4 regions of the Maricaulis sp. CAU 1757 genome follow, and region 4 is predicted to be linked to each of the others. Evidence: predicted binding sites of a transcription regulator. Region 4 holds the regulator's gene; each other region holds the start of a gene.

Region 1 (3,271 bases), on a different contig from region 4:
TCAACCCGGACGGCCGGGCGCACGGCCTGCTCAATGCGGACGGCCCTGACAATGCCGACCTGCCCAATGCCTGGGCCGACGCGAGCGGCAATATCAATGTCGAGATCTTCACACCGCGCGTAAGCCTGAACGGCGAGAACGGCAAGCCGGCACTGCTCGACAGCGACGGCTCCGCAATCGTCATCCATGCCGGTCCCGATGATCAGGTTTCCCAGCCGATCGGAGGGGCGGGCGCCCGCATCGCCTGCGGAGTGATCGCAGTGGTCGCGGATTAAACTTCGGAAACCTCCGCAACCCTGGAGCGGGAAAACCGTTTCTCAGGTGTCCAACAGCTATCAGGAGGACACCATGAAAACGCTCTCATCCAGCCTAATCGCCCTGACGCTTGCTGGCACCGCCGGACCGGCGGCCATTGCCCAATTGCCCGACATTACCGGGCAGGTGCAGGGAACCATCCAGAACTCCACTCGCCTCGGCGTGGACAACCGCCTCGGTGACACGCTGGTCGACCAGCGCACCGGCCTGGCCGCGGACACGCGCCTCGCTTCACACCTCAACAGCCGCCTCGGCAGCTATCACATGAGCGACGCGCAAGGCTCGCTGCGGGCCCAGCTCGACGCGGATGCCCGCGCCTGGGTGCGCACACCGGAAGCGCGCGTGAGAACACGCACATCCGGTCACGGACATGCCTCGATGCGAGGTCCGCGACATGATGCGAGCTATGCCCGTGTCAATGTCTATACCCGCGATGGCTACCATGTCGGATATGTCGACCCGGAGCCGTTTGCCAGTGACGGCCAGCTGCGCGTGCGCAGCCGGACCAAGGCCGGTACCCAGATCGGCTATGTCGCTGCAGACCGGGCCCGTTTCAGCCAGGACGCCAATGCGGTGGTGCTGGCCATGGGCAAGGCGGAATTCGGCAATCGGCCGTTCCACGGCTCCTAAGCCATCGCCTGCAAGCAAAAGGCCCCGGCAAGCAGCCGGGGCCTTTTTTATTCGAACCGCACACAGGGGCCTGGAATTCCGGTTCTAGAACGGGATCTCGTCGTCCAGGTCGTTATTGCGGAAATCTTCCTTGGGGCCGTCCATCGAGCGCGAACCGCCGCCGGACCCGCCCGAGCCGCCACCGAAGCTCTCGCCCCCGGAGCCGCCGCCATAGCCGCCGCCCGAACCGCCTTCATTGCGACCGTCCAGCATGGTCAGCTCGCCGCGGAAGCGCTGCAGCACGACTTCGGTGGAGTATTTCTCCTGGCCGTTCTGGTCGGTCCACTTGCGGGTCTGGAGCTGGCCTTCGACGTAAACCTTGGAGCCCTTCTTGAGATAGTTCTCGGCCACCTTGGCGAGGTTCTCGTTGAAGATCACGACGCGGTGCCACTCGGTCTTCTCGCGGCGCTCGCCGGAGGACTTGTCGCGCCAGTTCTCAGACGTCGCGACCGACAGATTGCACACCGGGTCGCCATTGCCCATGCGGCGGATCTCCGGGTCGCGCCCGAGATTGCCGACCAGAATTACCTTGTTGACGCTGCCCGCCATCACCCGTTCTCCATCTTGTCGCGGCTACCGATTGACCGGCCACCATTTTGTTCACATTCTGTTCCGAGGGTCAAACGCCCCCGAGTCGCGGCGATTTGAGAGGACCGGGGGCACAGAGTCCAGAGACAGAGATCATGCATGGCGCAGATTGACACCTCCCGGTGGTCGGTATCGGGCTTGTTTCGACCGACCTCCTGCCTACGTCATGTCAGCAGCACGCGGCGGCGAACTGGACGGCGACTGGTGCGTTCTCTAATTGTTCATCGATTTTGCAGGATTTCGCCTCTCAGGCGACAGGGATTTTCATGGCACTCGACAAGATCCGCGTCCAGGGCGCACGCGAACACAATCTGAAGAATGTTTCCGTCGAGCTGCCGCGTGACAGCCTGATCGTGTTCACCGGCCTGTCGGGCTCGGGCAAGTCCTCGCTCGCCTTCGACACCATCTATGCCGAGGGCCAGCGCCGCTATGTGGAAAGCCTGTCGGCCTATGCCCGGCAATTCCTCGAACTGATGGCCAAGCCGGACATGGACTCCATCGAGGGCCTGTCACCGGCCATCTCGATCGAACAGAAGACGACCTCGAAGAATCCGCGTTCCACCGTTGGCACGGTCACCGAGATCTACGACTATATGCGCCTGCTCTGGGCCCGTGTCGGCATTCCCTATTCGCCGGCCACCGGCCTGCCGATAGAGAGCCAGACGGTGAGCCAGATGGTCGACCGGCTGATGGCGCTCGAGGAGGGGTCACGCCTCTACCTGCTGGCCCCCGTGGTGCGCGGCCGCAAGGGCGAGTACCGCAAGGAGTTTGCCGAATGGCTGAAGGCCGGCTTCCAGCGCGTCAAGGTCAATGGCGAGTTCTACACGCTCGAGGACGCGCCGAAGCTGGACAAGAAATTCAAGCACGACATCGACGTGGTCGTGGACCGCGTCGTCATCAAGCCGGAGCTGGAAAGCCGACTCGCCGACAGTCTTGAGACCGCGCTGCGCCTGGCCGACGGCATCGCCGTGGCCGAGTTTGCCGGTACGCCGGCCGAGGGCGAGGCACCAGACCGCATCGTGTTCTCGGAAAACTTCGCCTGCCCGGTCTCCGGCTTCACCATCGCCGAGATCGAACCGCGCCTGTTTTCGTTCAACAATCCGTTCGGCGCCTGTCCGAGCTGTGACGGGCTGGGCATGTCGCTCAAATTCGACGAGAATCTGGTCGTGCCCGACCGCGACAAGCGCCTCTCCGACGGCGCCATCGCGCCGTGGAGCCGGGCCACGTCCAAGCTTTACCAGCAGACCCTGACCGCCCTCGCCGGCCATTTCGACGGCGACATGACGACGCCATGGCGCGACCTGCCGGAGGCCTTCCGCAAAATCGTTCTCTACGGCACCAAGGACAAGGTCACCTTCACCTATGAAGACGGGCTGCGCACCTTCAAGACCAAGAAGCCGTTCGAGGGCGTGATCCCCAATCTGGAACGGCGCTGGCGCGAGACCGACAGCTCCTGGGTGCGCGAGGACCTGTCGCGCTTCCAGTCGGCCCAGCCGTGCGAGACCTGCGGCGGCAAGCGCCTGAAACCGGAAGCCCTGGCGGTGAAGATCGACGAGATGGACATCGCCCAGGCCGGCGAGCTGTCGATCCGCAAGGCCGGCGAGTGGTTCACCGCCGTCGAGGACACGCTGTCGCCCAAGCACAGGCAGATCGCCGAGCGCATCCTCAAGGAGATCCGCGAACGCCTGAAATTCCTCGT
Region 2 (3,271 bases), 250 kb from region 4:
TCCTTGGCCTCGTAGAGCGCCATGTCGGCCCGCTTGACCAGCGCCTCCATGCTCTCGCCCTGGGCGGCCTGGGCGAGACCGATCGACACGGTGACGTCAATCTGGGTGCCATCGGCCAGCTCGAACGGCGTATTGCAGATCGCCGCCCGAATTCGGTCGGCGGCCAGGAAGGCGTGATTGACTCCGGCTCCCGGCATAACCACCAGGAATTCCTCGCCACCATAGCGGGCCGCCAGGTCGAGCGCCCGTACGGTCTTGTGCAGGCGCACCGAGAAATCGCGCAGGATCGCGTCACCGGCCTCGTGGCCATAGGTGTCATTGATGCGCTTGAAGTGATCGATATCGGCGATCAGCAAGGATACCGGCTTGCCACCGGTGCGATAACCCTCGAGCGCCTGGCGCAGGCGCGATGAGATGAACCGACGATTGTGCAGGCCGGTCAGCGGATCGGTGACGGCCATTTCCAGGCTGCGGTCGAGATGCGCGCGCAGCCGGTCGGCATATCGCTTCCGGCGCATCTGGGTGCGCGTGCGCGCCGCCAGTTCGCCGGCATCGACCGGGCGGTGGATGATGTCATTGGCTCCGAGATCGAGCGCCCTGACAGCATTTGGCACGTCGTCGGGGCTGGCGATCGCGAGGATCGGCAATTGACGCGTCTCCACGTCCGAGCGCACCCGGGCGCACAGGCGCAGCCCATCCAGATCCGGGTGGGTCAGATCGATGATCAGCAGATCAGCATCGTCGCGCGCCGCTTCCAGGGCGCGAGCCGGATCACACTCGGCAATCACCTGGTGCTGCCCGGGGAGGAAGTCTTGGTAACGCTTGAGGGCCCGCTCGTCCGGACTGATCAGCACGATGCGACCGGCATATTCGTCTTCCTGTGCCGCTTCCGGTGTCCCACCGGCCAGAGCAGCGTTCTCCTCGCGATAGCGCAGCTCGTCGAGCAGCGACTTGAGGCGCAACAGGCTGCGCAGCCGCGCGAACATGGTCACGTCGTGGATCGGCTTGGTGAGAAAATCATCGGCCCCGGCCTCGAGGCCGCGGATGCGGTCTTCGCGCTGATCGAGCGCGGTCACCATGATCACCGGTATGTGCCGGGTCGCCGGATCGGCTTTCAGGCGCGAGCAGACTTCGTAACCGTCAATGCCCGGCATCATCACGTCGAGCAGTATCAGGTCGGGTTGTTCGGATTTTGCGGTATCGATGGCAGCGTAGCCGTCGGCGGCCGTGACCACATCAAAATACTCGGCCTGGAGCCGCGCTTCCAGCAGGCGAACATTGGCCGGCTGATCGTCTACAACTAGAATTCGTGCACTCATCCGCGCCGCCTCAGTCCAGGAATTGTCGTACGGTCTCGATGAAGGTTGTCACGGTGATCGGCTTTGACAGATACGCCTCACACCCTCCCTCACGGATCCGCTCTTCATCCCCCTTCATGGCAAACGCCGTGACCGCGACCACCGGAATGGCCGCCAGTAGCTCATCGTCCTTGAGCCATTTCGTCACTTCCAGGCCGGACACTTCCGGCAACTGAATGTCCATGAGAATCAGGTCGGGCGTGTGCTCGCGCGCCATTTCCAGCGCCTTGAATCCGTCCTTGGTCTGCAAGGTCTCATAGCCATGAGCCTCAAGCAGATCGTTGAAGAGCTTCATATTGAGCTCGTTGTCTTCGACGATCAGGACCTTCTTGGGCATGACCTGCAGCATGTCAGCGACGCGCTTCCCGTTGATGTCACGCTTGAATTGCGTGTGTTGAACCCCATGCGCACTTAAGCCGATCTTCCTTAACCAACCATGAGTCAGCGGCCACTTTGCGGCCCTGAAAGAACAAGATAAGAACAAACCCCGAGCAAGACCAGAGCAACCTGACCCATGAACGCCCCGAAACTCCGTATCGGCATTGATCTTGGCGGCACCAAGACCGAGTACGCCGTCATGGATCCGGCCGGCGCCCTGCTGGTCCGCCAACGCCAAGCCACGCGACCGGACTATAATGAACAGCTCCGCGCCATGGTTGCAGGCCTGGCTGAACTGGAATCCCGCTTTGGTCCTGCCCGTGTCGGCATCGCCCATCCTGGCTCCATGAGCCCACATACTGGCTTGATCCGTAACGCCAATTCAACCTGGCTCAACGACCGCCCCCTGCAAGCCGACCTGCAGGCCGTGCTCAACCGCCCGATTCGCCTGGCCAATGATGCCGACTGCTTTGCCCTGTCAGAGGCTGCCGATGGCGCCGCCTCCGGGCACAGGTGCGTGTTCGGGGTGATTCTCGGCACCGGGGTCGGCGGCGGTATCGTCATCGACAGGGCCGTGCACACCGGACGTCAGGGCCTGGCCGGCGAATGGGGCCACACCCCCCTGCCCTGGATGCAGTCTGACGAATACCCCGGCCCGGCCTGCTGGTGTGGCCGCCGGGGCTGTATCGAGGCCTTTCTGTCGGGCCCCGCCCTGGCTGCCGACCACGCCGAGGCGACCGGCCCCTCGCGGGTCTGCAGCGTCGAATCGATGGTCGCGGCCGCGCGCGCAGGTAATGCCGGCGCCGCTGCCAGCCTCGAGCGCCATGCCGGGCGCCTGTCCCGCGCCCTCGCCGGCATCGTCGACATCCTCGACCCGGATATCATCGTCCTCGGCGGCGGCCTGTCCAACCTGCCCGGCCTGGCGCAACGCGTGGCGACAGGCTTGCGACCGCACGTGTTCAGCGACCAGGTCGACACACCGGTGGTCACCGCCCGCCACGGCGACAGTTCCGGGGTCCGGGGCGCCGCCTGGCTGTGGCCGGCAGAGGGGACGGAATGAACAGCGCCGCGCCCGGATATTGCCGCGCCTGCCTGGCTCCGGTCGCGCCCGGCCCGCGGACCTGCCCGGCCTGCGGCAGCCGCCGCCTGCTGCGCCATGACGAGCTCGAGACCCTGTCCATCGCCCATATCGATTGCGACGCCTTTTTCGCCGCCATCGAGAAGCGTGACAATCCGGAGCTGGAGGACAAGCCGGTGATCGTCGGCGGGCGCCAGCGCGGGGTGGTCTCGACCTGCTGCTACATCGCCCGCCTTTACGGTGTGCATTCCGCCATGCCCATGTACCAGGCCCTCAAGGCCTGTCCCGACGCGGTGGTGATCAAGCCGGAAGGCAGCAAGTATGCCCGCGAAGGACACCGCATTCGTGACATGATGCGCGACATCACGCCGCTCGTGGAACCGCTGTCCATCGACGAGGCCTTCCTCGACCTGACCGGCACCACGCGCCTGCACAACGCGCCGCCGGCGCTCACCCT
Region 3 (3,271 bases), on a different contig from region 4:
ATCAGTGAGCAGGTAGACGTGACCGTCCGGTCCGGTAGCGACGTCGCGGATCCGCTCGCCCCATTCCGTCAGCATGGCTTCTTCGGAAATGACCCGGTCGCCATCGACTTCCAGGCGCGCCAGATGGGTGCCGGCGAGTGCGCCGATCAGCACGTCACCTTGCCAGTTCGGGAAGGCATCACCTTGGTAGAAGCTCATGCCGGAGGGCGCGATGGACGGATCCCAGAACCAGATCGGCTGGGCCATGCCCTCGGCCTCGCGCTGGTCGGTGATCGGGGTGCCGTCGTAATTGATACCGTAAGTGATGGTCGGCCAACCGTAATTGGTACCGGCTGAAAGCAGGTTGATCTCATCGCCGCCGCGCGGACCGTGCTCGTGCGCCCAGACCGTGCCTGTATCCGGGTGACGGGCTATGCCCTGCACGTTGCGATGACCGTAGGAGTAAATCTCCGGAAGAGCACCATTGGAGCTGACATAAGGATTGTCGAATGGCACGGAGCCGTCGTCGTTGAGGCGCACGATGGTGCCGAGGTGGTTGGCAAGGTTCTGCGCCTCTTCCTCATAGCGCGAGCCTTCGCCGAGCGTGAGCAACAGGGTGCCGTCCTCATTGAACAGGATGCGGCCGCCGAAATGGTACCCGCGCTGCTTCTCGAAACTGACCCGGAACAGGGTTTCGACCTCGGTCAGCTGGCTGCCATCCTCACTCAGTCGTCCACGACCAAGGGCCGTACCATTGGCCTCGGTCTCACCGGCGGAGAAGGCGAAGTAGACCCAGCGATTGTTGGCGAAATCTGGATGAACAGCGAGGCCCAACAGGCCACCCTGTCCTTCGACATAGAGATCGGGGAGGCCAGCGATGGGAGCGTCGCGCAATTCCCCGTCCTCGATATAGCGCAATGCACCTTCGCGTTCGCTCACCAGCATGTCGCCGCCGGGCAGGAAAGCCATGCCCCAGGGGTGTTCTAGCCCTTCGGCAAGGGTGGTGATCCTGAAATCGGCTTGTTCGGTCTCGTAAATGTCTGACTGGGCAAGGGCGGTCGAGGTGGTCAGGGCCAAGGCCAGGCTGGCGAGCAGGGTGCGCATGGGAGGTCTCCGTACCGGGTTCGCCGACAGTGTAGTCCAGCCGCGCCGGGAAAAAAGACCGAATATCCGGTAGCTCAGGACGGCAACGACCCGGCAAAGCTGGCCAGGCGCGGGCCGAGGCGCGGCTCGAATGCGCTGACCTGGGCCCAGCGCCGCCGCAGCCGCACCGGCAGAGCGGCCAGTTTGCCTGGCAGAACACTCGCCGCAGCTTCGGCATATTCCCACCCGCGTATCCGGCAGGCCGCCAGGCCCGGCACAAGGGTGCGACCCGTGTGCAGCTCAACCTCACGACTGGCATAGTATTTCTTGTAGTGCATCTCGCCGCGGCCCAGATCGATCCGGGAAATCCCATGATCTTGTGCGGATTCGATGATTCCGTGCAGGAGCAAGAGGCCGGGCGAATAGCGGGCCAGTTCAGGATCATATGCCGGGAACCAGGAATGGTAGACGCCATCCGCCTCGATCCCGAACTCGACAGCGGCCAGTCGGTCGCCAAACCAGAGCGCGGCGGTGCGCCCGCGGCAGTCACCCTGCTCACCACGACGCAGTCGGTCGAGCACATCTCGCACCCAGTTGATCGACAACACGTCGAGCTTGCCGGTCTCGCGATACTGGGTCTGTTTCCATGCGAGTAGCTGCGCGAAGGTGCTGCCATCCGGGTCTGTCATGTCGACACGGAGCTCGCCGACGTCGCGTGCGGCAGCCCGCGCCCGCCGAGCGGACTTTTTGAAATGATCCTTGTAGGCGCCCCGGCGCTCGGCGAAATAGGCCTCGGCGCCGTCTGCAAGGTCGATAATGATACTGCCATCGGAGGCGCGGATGCCGGTCGCCTCAGACGTCTCCAGACCGTGCCAGTTGTCGTAGACAAGAGCCGATCCGCCGGTCGCCTTGAGCAGGGCAGTAAGGTCGGGCCTGAATCCGGGGCGGGCGACAAGGCCCTGATAATCGCTCATTGGCGCAGCGATGGGACGGACGACACCGCCCACCGGAGCATGGTACGGGAAGAAGGCTGCTTCACCCTGATCGTCCCGCATGACGACAATGCGCACATCCGAGCGGGCCCGGGCCACGCAGGCCGTGAAACCATGGCGCAGGTATGGACTGATCAATTGCCCGTTCGGGGACGCCCACAGGTTCCACAGTGCCGCCTGGCGGGCATCGATGTCCTCAATTGAAACATTTGACACGTGCATGGCGTCGTCCGGTTTAGCCTGTGAGGGGAAAAGCAAGCTTCGGGCCGGATCGGGTGACGGATTTTGTCGGGTGCAGCCATCAGACTGCCCCGTGCACAGGCGAGGCTGGCCGCGCGGCAGCGACTCGCGCACTATACCGAGTGAACAGAAGGCGAACCGAAATGCTCGAAACCCCTACCATCGCAGCGGAAACCTGGCTGCTCCTGGCCGCTCTCGGAGTCATCGGCGCTTTGCTGGTGATGGTTCTGCTGCGCCGGCCACAGACCACCGAGGCGGGGACAGCAGTCGACCCGGCACGTCTGGATGAGTTGCGGGCCGAGCGTGACGAATGGCGGGCACGGGCCGAGACCCGAGCGACGGAGCATGCGGCCGATCGCGAGGAGCTGGCCCGGCTGGCGGAAGTCAAGGCCGAGCGCGACCGCTTGCGGGAAGAGCACAAGCAGTTGGTCTCCGAGCACCATGAACTGGGGCGCCGGATGGAGAGCCTTCAAGCCAGTCACAAGGCGGCGATGGACCATCACTCGGAGAAGCTGGCTGAGCTGGAGAAGGCACGCGAGCGGCTGACCGAAACATTCAAGCTCACCGCCAACGAGATCCTCAAATCCAGCGGTGCGGAGCTCAACAAGCAGGGCACCGAAAGTCTCGGCAAGCTTCTGGCGCCGCTGCGCGAACAACTGGGCGAGTTCCAGGAAAGAGTGATCAAGGACGCCGAGAAGCGCATGGGTCAAACGACCCAGATCGAGACCCTGATGAAGACCCTGCACTCGGACGCCCGGCAAATGTCAGATGACGCCAAGCGCCTGGCCAACGCGCTCAAGTCCTCGTCCAAGGTACAAGGCGATTGGGGTGAACTGGTGCTGGCCTCGATCCTCGAGCGGGCCGGGCTTCGCGAGGGGCAAGAGTTCTTTACCCAGCAGAGCGAGACCACCGAGGATGGCGCACGACGCCGCCCCGACGTAGTTGTCGATTTGCCCGGCAAGCAGCGTCTGGTCATC
Region 4 (3,271 bases):
ACCCTGGTGGTCATGCCGGCCGGTATCCTGTCGCTCTTCCTGCTGCCGATGGGTCTTGAGGGCCTGCCGCTTTGGGTGATGGGGCAGGGCATTGCTCTGGTGTTGTGGGCGGCGCACACCGTGGCCGCATGGCCAGGCGCGCTGCGGACGGTCGCGGCGGCCCCCGACTGGGTGTTTGTGCTCTACGCGGCAGGTTTTGTGGTGCTGGTTCTCGGGGATGCGCGGGCCCGCCTGGTGGGACTTGGCCTGATGGCTGTCGTGGCGTTGGGCTGGGTGACGCGGACGGGGCCTGACCTCTATGTCAGTGAGAGTGCGGTGGCGGTGGCGCGCAATGCCGCCGGCGAGTGGCAGGTCAGTGACCGCCGGAGGGGCCGGTTTGCCGTGCGGGTCTTTCTCGAGCGTGAAGCGGTGCGTGAGCCGGCCGGGGCAATGCCGAGGCGCTGTGATGAGCTGGGCTGCGTGGCACATGCCGGACCGCTGGAGATTGCGCAGCCGGCCGCTTTCGAAGCGCTGGAAGAGGATTGCCGGCGCAGCACCGTTATCGTCACCCGGCTCGTCGTGCCGGCGCATCTCGTGCGTGGCTGCGACGCGCTGATGTTCGACGGAGAGGATCTGGCCCGCCACGGTGCCGCCCTGGTCTGGCTTGATGGGCAGGGGCAGCCGGCGCGCATACGCCGCGTCCGGCCGCCTGGAGACGGGCGTGCCTGGCAGCGCTCCTGAAACAGGGTGCGTCAGAGAAGCCTAGTGGTAACGGCGGATAAGGCCGACCAGCTGGCCCTGCACCTTGACCCGGTCGGGACCGAAAATCCGGGTTTCATATTCCGGATTGGCAGCCTCCAGGGCGATCGAGCCACCTTTCTTGCGCAGCCGCTTGAGCGTGGCTTCCTCGTCATCGACCAGGGCGACCACGATATCGCCGCTATCCGCAGACTGGCAGCGCCGGATCAACACGGTGTCACCATCCATGATGCCGGCCTCGATCATCGAATCACCTTTGACGGTCAGGGCAAAGTGTTCGCCCCCGGACAGCATGTCGGACGGCACCGGGATACGATCGGTCTCATGCTGGATGGCGGAAATCGGGACACCGGCCGCGATGCGCCCGAGCAGCGGTACTTCCACCGTGCTGTCGCGCGGTTCCGGTTCCGCAGACTTGTTGAAGTTGGCACGCACGACGTTGGGACCGAGCTCCGCGCCGCCAGCCTGGGCTTCCGGGGGCAGGGCGGCAGCCGCCGACTCGGGCAGTTTGATGACTTCCAGGGCGCGGGCACGGTGGGCCAGACGGCGGATGAAGCCGCGCTCTTCCAGTGCGGTGATGAGGCGGTGCACGCCGGACTTGGACGCCAGGTTGAGGGCCCCCTTCATCTCGTCAAAGGACGGCGAAACGCCCGTCTCGCGAATCCGTTTGTGGATGAACAGGAGAAGTTCGTTTTGCTTGCGCGTCAGCACGTCGGGCCCCTTCACTTCGTGCGGCATGTTCCGCGCAGTAGGCGCGGAACAAACCGGGAATAGCTCGTATGTTCTATAAGTGTTCCTTTTCGGCGTCAAGCCGCCTGCCGGTGGCCTTCAATGACCAGAAGGCGGGGCCAGAAGGGCGCGGGTTGCAGCCTCCACATCGTCCTGACGCATCAGGCTTTCACCGACCAGCAGGGCGCGGGCGCCCGCACGTTCCAGACGGCGGGCGTCGGCGGCACCGGTAATGCCGCTCTCGCCAACCAGGAGGATATCCGGCCCGGCCATGGGGGCGAGGCGCTCGAAGGTTTCAAGCCGGGTCTCGAAGGAGCGCAGGTCGCGGTTGTTGATCCCGATCAGCCGGGAGGACAGGGCGAGGGCACGCTCCATCTCGGCTTCGTCGTGCACCTCGACCAGCGCATCCATGCGCCAGCGCCCGGCGGCATCGATCAGGCGCCTGGCGGTGTCGTCGTCGACGGCGGCCAGGATGACCAGGATGGCGTCGGCACCGAGCGCGCGGGCTTCGGTGACCTGGTAGGGATCATAGAGAAAGTCTTTGCGCAGGGCTGGCAGGTCGACCGCGTCGTGGGCGGCCGTGAGGTAGGCGTCGGCGCCCTGGAAGCTAGGCGTGTCGGTAAGCACGGACAGGCAATGCGCGCCGCCTGCCTGATAGGCCCGGGCGAGGGCGGGTGGGTCGAAGTCGGCGCGGATCAGGCCCTTTGACGGGCTGGCTTTCTTGATCTCGGCAATGAGGCCCAACTGGCCGGAGCGATGCGCATGGCCGAGCGCCCGGTGGAAGCCGCGCGGGGCCACCATGTCATTGGCACGGGCGGCCAGTTCAGGCTCGCTGCGTCGGGCTTTGCACGCTTCAATGTGCTCGCGCTTGTATTGCTCGATGCGGGCCAGCGTGTCGGGTGTCGATGCCGTCATCTCAGGCCTCTCCATTCGTGATGGCGATCAGGCGGGCCAGCACGTCGCGGGCGCGGCCACTGTCGATGGCTTGACCCGCGAGCTCCACGCCTTGCGGGATCGTCGCGGCGTGACCGGACACGACCAGTGCTGCGCCGGCATTGACCAGGACGATATCGCGGAACGCGCCTGCCTTGCCGTCGAGCATGAGACGGATCGCTCCGGCATTGTGCTCGGGCGTGCCGCCCTTGAGGTCGGCCTCGCTTGCCGTCGCAATGCCGGCTTCCTCCGGGTGGAAGGTAAAGCGGCGAATTTCGCCGTGGCGAAGCTCGACCAGATCGGTGGTGGTCGTGGTGGTGATCTCGTCGAGCCCGTCCCGACCGCACATGACAAGGGCGTTTTCGCAGCCCAGCAGGTCGAGGGCATGGGCCATCGGCTCCAGCCAGCGCTTGTCATAGACGCCCAGCAATTGGCGAGTCACTCCGGCCGGGTTGGCGAGCGGGCCCAGCAGGTTGAAAATGGTGCGCACCCCCAGGGCCTTGCGCACTGGTGCCACGTGCCGCACGGCGGAATGGTGGGCGGGGGCAAACAGGAAACCGATACCGGTTTGCTGCAGCGCCTGTTCGACCCGGCTGGCGGGGCCGTCGAGTTGCAGGCCGAGGGCGGCCAACACATCTGACGAGCCGGACTTCGACGAGGCGGCGCGATTGCCGTGCTTGGCGACCACGGCGCCGGCGCCGGCGGCAACGATGGCGGCAGCCGTGGAGATATTGTAGGCCCCCTTGCCGTCGCCCCCGGTTCCGCACGTGTCGATGGCGCCGGTCGGGGCGCTGATGCGAGTCATGCGGGCACGCAGGGCCCGCGCTCCGACGACGATGTCTTGGGGACGCTCTCCCAGTGCAGCGAGACC

What was found. Region 4 encodes LexA, which represses DNA repair genes until DNA is damaged. Its sites were predicted from a motif close to ATGTTCCNCTTGTGTTCC; they were not measured.
Region 1: a site for LexA is predicted at 1,581-1,598, ahead of uvrA (excinuclease ABC subunit UvrA). Genes of this name have one in related genera too.
Region 2: a site for LexA is predicted at 1,730-1,747, ahead of ACXYMR_RS07435 (ROK family protein). Genes of this name have one in related genera too.
Region 3: a site for LexA is predicted at 2,418-2,435, ahead of ACXYMR_RS02705 (DNA recombination protein RmuC). Genes of this name have one in related genera too.

What each region holds. Positions count from the first base shown of each region.
Region 1 covers NZ_JBTLRI010000004.1:48,524-51,794, forward strand. Annotated here, with positions in the region: gene ACXYMR_RS11195 (superoxide dismutase family protein) at 1-275, shown strand, start outside; gene ACXYMR_RS11200 (hypothetical protein) at 349-945, shown strand; gene ACXYMR_RS11205 (single-stranded DNA-binding protein) at 1,030-1,533, opposite strand; gene uvrA (excinuclease ABC subunit UvrA) at 1,839-3,271, shown strand, end outside.
Region 2 covers NZ_JBTLRI010000002.1:232,477-235,747, reverse strand. Annotated here, with positions in the region: gene ACXYMR_RS07445 (PleD family two-component system response regulator) at 1-1,319, opposite strand, end outside; gene ACXYMR_RS07440 (response regulator) at 1,330-1,695, opposite strand; gene ACXYMR_RS07435 (ROK family protein) at 1,873-2,796, shown strand; gene ACXYMR_RS07430 (DNA polymerase IV) at 2,793-3,271, shown strand, end outside.
Region 3 covers NZ_JBTLRI010000001.1:569,131-572,401, reverse strand. Annotated here, with positions in the region: gene ACXYMR_RS02715 (PQQ-dependent sugar dehydrogenase) at 1-1,083, opposite strand, end outside; gene ACXYMR_RS02710 (GNAT family N-acetyltransferase) at 1,158-2,276, opposite strand; gene ACXYMR_RS02705 (DNA recombination protein RmuC) at 2,438-3,271, shown strand, end outside.
Region 4 covers NZ_JBTLRI010000002.1:482,186-485,456, reverse strand. Annotated here, with positions in the region: gene ACXYMR_RS08595 (ComEC/Rec2 family competence protein) at 1-720, shown strand, start outside; gene lexA (transcriptional repressor LexA) at 742-1,449, opposite strand; gene trpC (indole-3-glycerol phosphate synthase TrpC) at 1,567-2,382, opposite strand; gene trpD (anthranilate phosphoribosyltransferase) at 2,384-3,271, opposite strand, start outside.